2 regions of the Arthrobacter sp. TMN-49 genome follow, and region 2 is predicted to be linked to the other one. Evidence: riboswitches for the same ligand, from Rfam matches in the RefSeq annotation. Region 2 holds a riboswitch; the other holds the start of a gene.
What was found. A riboswitch is a leader RNA that binds a small molecule or an ion and turns the genes downstream of it on or off. The one in region 2 is predicted to bind S-adenosylmethionine.
Positions count from the first base shown of each region.

Region 1 (4,943 bases), on a different contig from region 2:
TGGCAGCGAGTCCGTTCATGTGGTTCGGCGGCTACGTTGCTGCCGCCGAGAAAACAGCGCAGCGCTATACTGCCGACGGCGCGTGGTACCTGACAGGGGACTCCGGACGTCGGGACTCCGACGGGTTCATCTACTTCTCCTCGCGCGATGATGACGTGATCATCATGGCCGGCTACCGTATTGGCCCCTTCGACGTGGAATCGGTGCTGCTGAACCACCCGGACGTTTCCGAGGCTGCGGTGATTGGCACCCCCGATGAGATCCGCGGGGAAGTGTTGGAGGCTTTCGTGGTGCTCCGCGACCCGTCGGCCGCCGGCGAGGCCATGGTGACTGAACTGCAGCAGCTGGTGAAAACCCGTTTTGCCGCCCACGCCTATCCGCGGCGCATCCACTTCGTCTCCGAGCTGCCCAAAACACCCAGCGGCAAGGTTCAACGCTATGTGCTGCGCAAAGCCCGGGCAGCCATGCAGGATCTTCCCTAGGGGCTCCGGGGGAGCGCCCTAGATCTCCGTCGCTGAGGAGTGTGGATTCATCAGCGAACCGCCGGTGAGATCCTGCACGGAACAGCCGGGATGCGATCCCGTCGATGTCAGCCACAGCGACGCCGCAACCTCGTACGCCAAAGCCAAGGGGACGGCGTCGTGCGGGGCATTGAGCTTTCTCACCTCAATGCCCGCACCAAAGGGCAGGCGCGACAACACCAACAGGCCCGTATCCAGGCCAATGCCGTGCTGCTCCAGATAGCGCAGCAGTTCGGGATCGTGATCGCTGATACGGCTGACACTGCCGCTATGGCCGGCGTCCAGCTCGTCGAGCCGGTGCGAGGGGGCCATGATGATCTTGCCGTCCGGGTCAGGGATGGGGTCACCATGTGGATCCCGGGTGGGGTGGCCCAATTTGGCGCTCATGCGCTCAATGAAGTGCTCGGACACTGCGTGCTCAAGCTGTTCGGCCTCGTCGTGCACCTCATCCCAGGTGTAGCCAAGCTCACGGACAAGGTAGGTTTCCAGGAGCCGATGCCGGCGCACCATTGACAACGCGAGCGACAAACCACTCTCGGTCAGGTGGATGGGGCTGTACGGCTGGTGATCCACCAAGCCCTGGTCCTTGAGCTTGCGCACCATCTCCGAAACGGAGGAGTTGGCCACGCCCAGCCGGGTGGCCAGGGCTGTGGACGTGATGGGCTTGTCCTGCCACTCCGTGTAGGCATAGATGACCTTGACATAGTCCTCGATGCTGGAGGAGGTGGCGGTTTGTTTCACAGAAACTAGCCTACCGCTAGGCGCGCCCGGCGCACGTCAGCGGCTACAAAACTCCGCCCATGAACTCGGGCCGGGTTCACGGGTCTAGCCGAGCTTGTGCGTGCGCCACGTCTGGGCCACATAGGGCAGCTGGAGTTCCTCCTCAGCGAAGTGGCCCAGATGCTCAAGGAGGTACCACCGGAGATTCGTCATGACCCTGGCGCGGATGGGATCGGCCGCCTTGAGGTAGTAGCTGCGGGACTTGGCGAGCTCCATGATGGCCTCGGGCGTCACCTGTTGCATCCACCGGGTGTTGTGAACCTGGGGTGCGGCGAATTCTTTTCCGACGGTGGGGCGGAAATCAGGCTTGTGCACGTCTCCGGCGTGCATGATGCGGGCCAGGCGGTGAACCCACGGGACACCGACGTCGAGCTGGTTCCAGATCAATCCCAGGGTGCCGCCCGGGCGCAGCGTCCGAGCAATCTCGGTGCTGGCGGCGAGGGGGTCGCACCAGTGCCAGGCTTGTGCCACAACTGCCAGATCCATCGAGGAGGTGGCCAGCTCAAGGTGCTCGGCCGTGCCGACAATGGTGGTTGTGTGGGGCAGGTCCGCCAGCAACTGGGCCAGCATGTCCGCCGAGGGGTCCACGGCGGTCAGCGACCAGCCGTGCTGGGCCAATAGTTGTGTGTACTTCCCTGTTCCCGCGCCCACATCAAGGACGTCTTGGATAGGACGCGGGGAAGCGGCAATCAACCAGTCAAGGGAATCATCGGGGTAGCTGGGGCGGACCTTGTGGTAGTGGCTCCCGCCTTCTAAGAAGGCCGCGCCCATATGCCTGCGCCGTTCGGCGTCAAAGACCGGTCCGCCTACCCCTGCCATGGTGCCCCCGAAAAGTTGTGCCGTTTTGCCCGTTCAACAATACCCGTGGTGGAGTCAACCTGCCCACCCAAACGCTATCGCAGCAATGGCTGGTTTTTGCCGGACGCTGTCTCACCGGGTGCGATAGGGATCCGAAAGAACTGACCATTGCTGCGAGAGGGTGTGTTTTTTCTAGGTGTTGCAGGGGGCTGCGCCGGCGGTGCCGGGCGTGTTCGGCGCCCACTCCGGGTACACGCGGTTGTCATTGGCTGGAATCCAGCGCCCTGCATCAACCACATAGTCCCAGCCGAGCCCGTCGCGCAGCAGGGTGCTCACGCCCTCGAGCAGGCGCGCGGCGTCCTCAAGCCGGGAGCCCACACCGAAGCTGGCGCGCAAGGATCCCGATGGTAAGCCCAAACGGTTCAGCAGCGGGTGGGCGCAGAACTTGCCGTCACGCACGCCCACGCCGTGTTCGGCTGACAAATATGCGGCGACCAGCCCGGCGTCGTACCCGGTGACGGAAAAGTTCACCACACCGATGCTCCCGCACTCGGGGTAGTCGGTGGAGTCGGTGAACAGCGCATGGACGTTGACGCCGTCCACCGCGGCGAAGCCAGCCACCAGGTACTCCCGCAATTGCTGTTCGTGGCTGTGCCAGTCCTTGGCGTCAAGCGCTGCCAAGGCGGTGGCAGCCTTCGCCAAGGTGGCGGCACCCAGGACGTTGGGGGAGCCGGCCTCGTGACGGGCGGGGCCCTCGCTCCATCTTGTCGATTCCAAACGGACTTCCTTCACGGCCCCGCCACCGGCCAGGTGCGGTTTGCCCGCATCCAGCCAATCCGAGCGACCCACCAAAACGCCCGCACCAAAGGGGGCGTACAGCTTGTGGCCGGAGAAGGCCAGATAGTCGATCCCGCTGGCGTTTAGGTCGATGCGGCGGTGCGGGGCCAGCTGGGCCGCATCGACAACAATGCGTGCGCCGTAGCTGTGGGCCAGTGCGGCAAGTTCGTTCACGGGCAGCACCTCACCTGTCACGTTCGATGCACCCGTGACAGCCAGGAGCAGCACGTTGCCGGCCCGCAGCTGTGTCTCAACGCGAGCAAGGGTTGCTGTGATGGACTCGGCGGCCACCACCGATCGGTGCGGCAGCGCCTGCCACGGGAGCAAGTTGGCGTGGTGCTCAATGTCCAGGTACAAAACTTCGCCGTGGGCGTTGGAACGGCCCTCGGTGAAACCCTTTTGGGTCAGCAGGCTCTGCACGCAACCAGCCAAAACGTTCAGCGAATCGGTGGTGTTGCGCGTGAAGATGACTGTGTCGTCGGGGCGCGCGCCCACAAAGTCGGCCACAATTGTGCGGGCATTTTCATACACGGAGGTGCTCACCTGGGAGGCAAATCCCGCGCCCCGGTGCACGCTGGCGTAGTACGGCAACACCTCGTTCAGGTGTTCGGCCACGTCCTCAAGGGCCGGGGCCGATGCAGCGTAGTCAAGGTTGGCGTAACGTATCTGACCACCGTGGATCAAGGGGGCGGATAAATCCTGGCCCACCACCGGCAACAAGGGGGAGTTGACCAGGGAGGTTTTTTCCAAAAGGGCGTTGCTCATCGATAATTCCTTCGACGGAAGGACCCTTGGAGGGAGCCAAGAAGTCCGCGCTTGCCATGACCGTTCCGGCCTGGCCAGGTCGTCACCCGGGGCACCCCGCCGCGAAAGGAGGGTTGCCGGCCAGCAAACCGGGGTTTAGCGCTGGCACTCGTGACCTATGCCAAAAACAGTAGCCCAAGAATGTCCTTCTCGCATTTGTTACGTCACAAAATCCCTCTGCCGCGGAACCGGGGCCGAACCGGCGCCGGGTGGACAAAAAAGAACGACGGCGGAAGCCGCCGTCGTTCTTAACACACTTGAGCTATTTGGTTCTAGCCCAGCAAATCATCCCAATTGGGGTTCAGGCGCTGCAAAACTTCCGTGTGCAAGATGGAATTGGTGGCCAGGGCGTTGCCGCCGAAGGGGCCGTCCGCGCCTTCCAGGGAGGTGAAGCGGCCACCAGCCTCGGTCACGATTGGCACCAGGGCGGCCATGTCGTACAGGTTCAATTCGGGCTCGCAGGCGATGTCCACGCTGCCCTCGGCAACCATGCAGTAGGACCAGAAGTCTCCGTACGCGCGGGTGCGCCAGACGTCGTCGGTGAGCGAAATGAACTCGTCACGATTACCCCGCTCAGCCCAGCCGCTCAGCGAAGAATAGGACAGTGAGGCGTCCTTGAGCTCTGCAACATTGGAGACGCGGATGCGAGTGGCTGCGGCCAATGACCTGCCCATGTAAGCACCTGTGCCCTCGGCGGCCCACCACCGTTTGCCCAGGGCGGGGGCGCTCACCAAGCCAACAACGGGGCGGCCCTCATCGACCAGGGCGATCAGCGTGGCCCAGACAGGCACCCCGCGCACAAAGTTCTTGGTGCCGTCAATGGGATCGATGATCCAGCGACGCGTTCCATGACCGGTGCTGCCGAACTCTTCGCCCAGCACCGCATCGCGCGGGCGAACCCGGGAAAGCTGGCTGCGGATTGATTCCTCGGCCGCCTTGTCCGCATCCGTCACCGGTGTCAGATCGGGCTTGGTCTCAACTTCCAGATCAAGGGCCTTGAAGCGGGCCATGGTCAGCGAATCCACGCTGTCCGCCAAAACATGGGCCAGGCGGAGATCGTCGTTGTACGTCTGGGGTTCAATCGTCATGTACAACACGCTATCGGTAGTTGGGTCAATACTGCGGGATGACGCACAGCGGGGGAGGTCGGGCAGCCGGATCCGGCATTTTTCCGGCGACTATCCGACGCGTCGGCCGCGGGCG
Region 1 covers NZ_JBTNDH010000016.1:33,392-38,334, reverse strand. The annotation lists gene ACX80E_RS09260 (AMP-binding protein) at 1-482, shown strand, start outside; gene ACX80E_RS09255 (metal-dependent transcriptional regulator) at 501-1,262, opposite strand; gene ACX80E_RS09250 (class I SAM-dependent methyltransferase) at 1,347-2,120, opposite strand; gene ACX80E_RS09245 (aminotransferase class V-fold PLP-dependent enzyme) at 2,292-3,701, opposite strand; SAM riboswitch class IV at 3,744-3,857, opposite strand; gene hisN (histidinol-phosphatase) at 4,013-4,828, opposite strand.
Region 1: linked by a shared signal. The riboswitch ahead of ACX80E_RS09245 (aminotransferase class V-fold PLP-dependent enzyme) and the one ahead of ACX80E_RS04405 (DUF1737 domain-containing protein) in region 2 are both predicted to bind S-adenosylmethionine.

Region 2 (4,943 bases):
TTACGTGATCGAGCGCGGCTACGAGGACCTGGCCGAACGCCTGAACACCATTGGCGCGGAGATCGAGTACTTCCAGGACTAGAAATTCGGGGGCTGGCGCGGCGACAGTTTTCTTAACGTACGACGGCGGCATCCGAGGCCGGCAAGTGGATGGCGGTTTTCCCGCCGACGCGCAGGCGCTGATGGTTCTCCCCGTCAGCGAGCCGCCGGCCACCGTCATGTCCGGACCCGACGAGGCTAGCTTCTCCGCGTGGGCGCGCAAGCTCGCTAAATAGCGGACAACGCCTGCGCCAGGTCAGCCTTCAAATCCGCCACGTCCTCCAAGCCCACCGACAAGCGCAGGAAGCCGTCGGTGAGGCCAATCGCTGCACGCGCCTCCGGGCCCATGGCGCGGTGGGTTGTTGTGGCCGGGTGGGTGATCAAGGACTTTGCGTCGCCCAAATTGTTGGAGATGTCAATGATTTGCAAGGCATTGAGCAGGGCAAACGCCGCATCCTTGGTGGTGCCGACGGCAGGTTGTGCCAATTCGAACGTCAGCACCGTGCCACCGGCCTTCATCTGCTTCTTGGCCAGCTCGTATTGCGGGTGTGAGGGCAGGTGCGGGTACAGCACGCGGCTGACCTGCGGCTGGGACTGCAGGAACTCGCCCAACGCCAGGGCGCTGGTGCATGAATGGCTCACCCGCAGGTTCATGGTTTCCAGGCCCTTGGTCAGCACCCAGGCGTTGAAGGACGACAACGCAGGACCCGTGTGGCGCATCAAGTTCTTCACGGGACCGTCGATGAACTCCTTGCTGCCCAGGATGGCGCCACCAAGCACACGCCCCTGACCGTCAATGTGTTTGGTACCTGAATACACGATGATGTCCGCACCAAAGTCGCCGCAGCGCTGCAGCAGCGGAGTGGCAAACACGTTGTCCGCAACCACCTGTGCCCCCGCAGCATGCGCCAGATCGCACACAGCCTGCACGTCAATGATTTCCTGCATGGGGTTCGACGGCGATTCAAAGAACACGGCAGTGGTGGGCACCGACAGGGCCTCGCGCCACTGCGCCAGATCCGGCCCATCCACGAACACCGTTTCCACACCCCACCGCGGCAACAACTCGTTCAGAATGACAAAGCAGGAGCCAAAGAGCGACCGTGAGGCAACCACCCTGTCCCCGGCCGCCAGCAACGCACCCAAGGCGGTGAAGACGGCTGACATGCCCGAAGCCGTGGCAAAGCAGGCCTCCTTGTCCTCGAGCAGGCGCAGGCGTTCCTGGAAGGTCGCCACGGACGGGTTGCCGTAGCGGGAGTACACAAACCTGTCCACCTCGCCGGTAAAAGCCTGCTCGGCGGCCTCTGCCGATTCGTACACAAACCCTGAGGTCAGGAACAAGGCTTCGGAGGTTTCGGAAAAATTGCTGCGGTCAAGCCCGCCGCGCACGGCTTGGGTGTCCTGCGCCCACGTGGCGGCGTGCTCGTTAAAGTTGCTCAAGTGTTTACCTTTTATTTCGCTGGTGTTGCGTCGGTGGCGTGACGTACTGCGGCGGCACGGCCTGTGTGCTACTGGCGCCAGGGCAGGCTGCGGTTCTTCCAACCGTTGATGACCCGTTCGCCGTGGCCGTCGGGTTCTCCTTCAAAGCCTTCCAGAACGTTGTAGGCGGTATACCCGGCCGCAGTGGCGGCGTTCGCTGCGGCAATGGAACGTGCGCCGGAGCGGCACAACACCACCAGCGGCTTCTCCGTCGGTACAGTCGCCAGCAGCTGCGCCAGGAAGTCGGGGTTGTTGTGTCCACTGGCCAGGTTCCACTGGATAAGGACTGGTTCAGTGTCCAGGGCAGAGGTGTCCGGGACGCCAATATGCGCCCATTCTCCCTCGGTGCGCACATCAACCAGCACGGCTCCGGCGGCCAGGTATTCCCAGGCTGTGGCCGGGGCCAGGTCTCCTGCGTAGCTCATGCGATCCCGTCGCCGTCGAACTCCAGCTCGGCATCAAGTTCATCCACGGCCGTGGCTACTGCGGCATCACTGACGGCAATGGCCTGCGGGAGGATCATGGCCTGGGCGCAAATAACGACGCCACCATTGGCCGTCACCGCCGGTCCGCCGTGCAGCACATAGCCTTCGGCGAGGGCCTCGGAAATGCGCTCACAAAAGGACCTGTTGTCGGGACCGGTGATGAGCCGGTAGGCCAGGGGGGATTCGTCCGCGGACATGTGTTCTCCTTATTGCAAGAAAGCTGAAATCTGCAAGCGGGAGCTGGAGGCGGTGCTTAACAGCGACGGCTGCCAGGACACGCAAAAACGTTCACGCTTACAAACCTGTTGCTTTTGTTAGCTGGGTTTGCCAAGTATTCACCTGAGGCACCCCGCCGGAAAGGGGGTTGCCGGCCAGCAGGTCAGGGCCTAACGCTGGCGCTCATTACTCTCTTGAAAAAGTAACACATCAGCCACCGGGCGGGACCGAAAACAGGCCAGTGTGGCCGAACATGACGGCGGTGTTGCACTCCTCTTGCCGTGGCAGGTGGCAGGATGTACGCATGACAGTGACCCGTATCTTTGCCACCACCCGATTCCTGTTCGGGGCAGTAACCCTGGTCGCCGTGGGAACTCAACTGGGTGTCCACATCAGCAACGGCTTCTCGGCACTGAACTTTTTCAGCTACTTCACCAATCTGGGCAACATCTTCGCCGCGGTGGTGCTGCTGGTGGAGTCGGTGCTGACATGGCGTGGCAAGGAGCTGGGGCCGTTGTGGCACGTTCTGCGCTGCGTTTCGGTGGTCGCCATGGCCTTGGTGGGCATCGTCTTCAGCGCACTATTGCGGGAGGTGGATCTTGGCTCGTTGTTGCCATGGGTCAACACCTGGCTGCACTATGTGATGCCAGTTGTTGTGGTGGCAGACTGGCTCATTCAGTCCCCGCGCAAACCGATCCCACTGCGCAGCCTCTGGATTGCCGTCTTGTTTCCGCTGGCGTATTTGGCGTATTCGCTGCTCCGCGGTGCTATCACCGGCTGGTACGCCTACCCGTTCCTGAACCCCAGCAACGGCGGATACGGTGCAGTGGCCATCACCTGCGTGCTGATAGCCGTCGCGTTCGTAACAGCAAGTGTTGTGTTAATTTTGCTGGCCAACAAGTTCCGCCCCTTGGTGCCGGTCCACGCAGCGGCGGACAGTGTGGCCGTCTAACTGAACAACCCGCTACAGCGTTGTTGCTAAGAGTGCGCTGAGTTCGGCACTGAGCTGGGTGCGGTTTTCTGCCGTACCAATCTCCGCACCGTCAATGGTGTTCACGGGGGCCAGCAGACGCAAGCTGGAGATCAGCCAGACAGCGTCGGCGTCCAACAGATCCGCCGGGGTGACGGGGCCGTAGCCCAGTTCCCAGCCAGCCTCCTTGGCCGCAGCAAAGAGCGCGCCCTGGGTGGTTCCGGGCAAAATTCCTGTGTCCAGATGCGGGGTGATGAGCCGTTTCACGGGAACTCCCGAGTCATCGGAGAGGTGTGCCAGCAAGACCGAGGAGGTGGCTCCCTCCAACACCAACTGGTCACCGCTGATGAAGATCACATCATCGGCGCCCTGTGCGCGGGCGTGGCGCAGGGCGGCCATGTTCACCGCGTAGGAAAGTGTTTTGGCACCCATCAGCAGCCACGGCGCCCGGACGGCGATGTCGCTGTCGTAACCGCGCTCCAACAAGATGACTGACAGGCCTGCTGCCCGCTGCTCGGCCAGCGCCGGTGAGACAGCCGAAACTTGCACCCAGGCCGTCGGGGTGTTGGCGCCCTCGGGGCCGCGGGTGGCAATCAGCTTCACCACAGCCTGGGGTGAGGCGTCGGCGTGAGCCGTGAGCGCCGTCGTAATGGCTGCCAGCCAGGCCGCCGCGGCGGGAATCGCCAGATCCATGGCGCGCGCCGAACCGGCCAGCCGGTCAAGGTGGGCCTGGACTTTGCGCGGGACACCGTTGATGGCGAGCAGGGACTCAAAAATCCCGTCCCCCCGCGTCACGCCTTGATCCGTAGCCAAAATGGTGGGGGATGAGGCGTCGGCCAATCGGCCAGCGGGGTGAACGGGATCCAGAAACACCAAAACTGTCATGCTCTAGAGCTTAGCTGCCCGCCAGGATCGCCTTGCCAAAGGTGAACGCCCTGACCAGGCCAACAATGCCAAGGATGATCAGCATGATGGCGCTGATGAGCAGCAGCCACTGCGCCGTCCAGACGGGAACAACCAGCACCACAAGGCCCGCAACAAGGCTGATCACACCAAAGATGATGGCCCACAGCCGGGTGGAGCCCTTGCCGGCTTCGGCGATGGCCACAATGCCTTCGATGATCCACCCGATGCCCATGAAGATGACAGTGAAGATCAGCAGCGCTTCGCCGCTTGCCGCGGAGTTGCGCAGGATAATAACGCCGGCCACCAGGACCAGGAGGCCCAGGACCACATCCAGGACGCGCAACCCTGTGGAGAGGCCGTGGCTGAAAATACCCAACGCCACCTTCACACCACCGGCGATGAGGAAGTTGATGCCAAGGAAGATGGCCACCACGGCCAGGGTTTTAGTGGGCCAGAACAACAGGACGATACCCAAAGCCAGGGCCACGGCGCCACTGATGGCGAAAGCCACGCTCAAACCCTTGACGGCCTGTCGGGTGAGTTTGAGCGGATCGAGGGCAAAAATGTCGACTGTCACGTCGGGTTGGCCGGTGTTGCTCATGGTTGAGCCTCTATCTGCAAAGGAGAATGGAAAATCACGCTCAGCATAACCGCAGCACGTTACGCCGCGAGCTAAGAACAACCGTGCCGCAAACTACCGTTAGGCTATTGTCACTCGCGTTAGGGAGTAGCTGGCGATATTAGGGGGCCTGCATGATCTGGACGGCGTTCAATCTGCCAACAGCCAGCGCCTGGTTTTCCCTGCTCATTTTGGTGGTGGATCTGGCCATCCGCGTTGTGGTGCTCGG
Region 2 covers NZ_JBTNDH010000006.1:66,288-71,230, reverse strand. The annotation lists gene ACX80E_RS04420 (UDP-N-acetylglucosamine 1-carboxyvinyltransferase) at 1-82, shown strand, start outside; gene ACX80E_RS04415 (O-succinylhomoserine sulfhydrylase) at 268-1,479, opposite strand; gene ACX80E_RS04410 (rhodanese-like domain-containing protein) at 1,548-1,943, opposite strand; gene ACX80E_RS04405 (DUF1737 domain-containing protein) at 1,940-2,200, opposite strand; SAM riboswitch class IV at 2,289-2,410, opposite strand; gene ACX80E_RS04400 (Pr6Pr family membrane protein) at 2,524-3,171, shown strand; gene ACX80E_RS04395 (aminodeoxychorismate lyase) at 3,184-4,074, opposite strand; gene ACX80E_RS04390 (DUF308 domain-containing protein) at 4,085-4,696, opposite strand; gene cls (cardiolipin synthase) at 4,849-4,943, shown strand, end outside.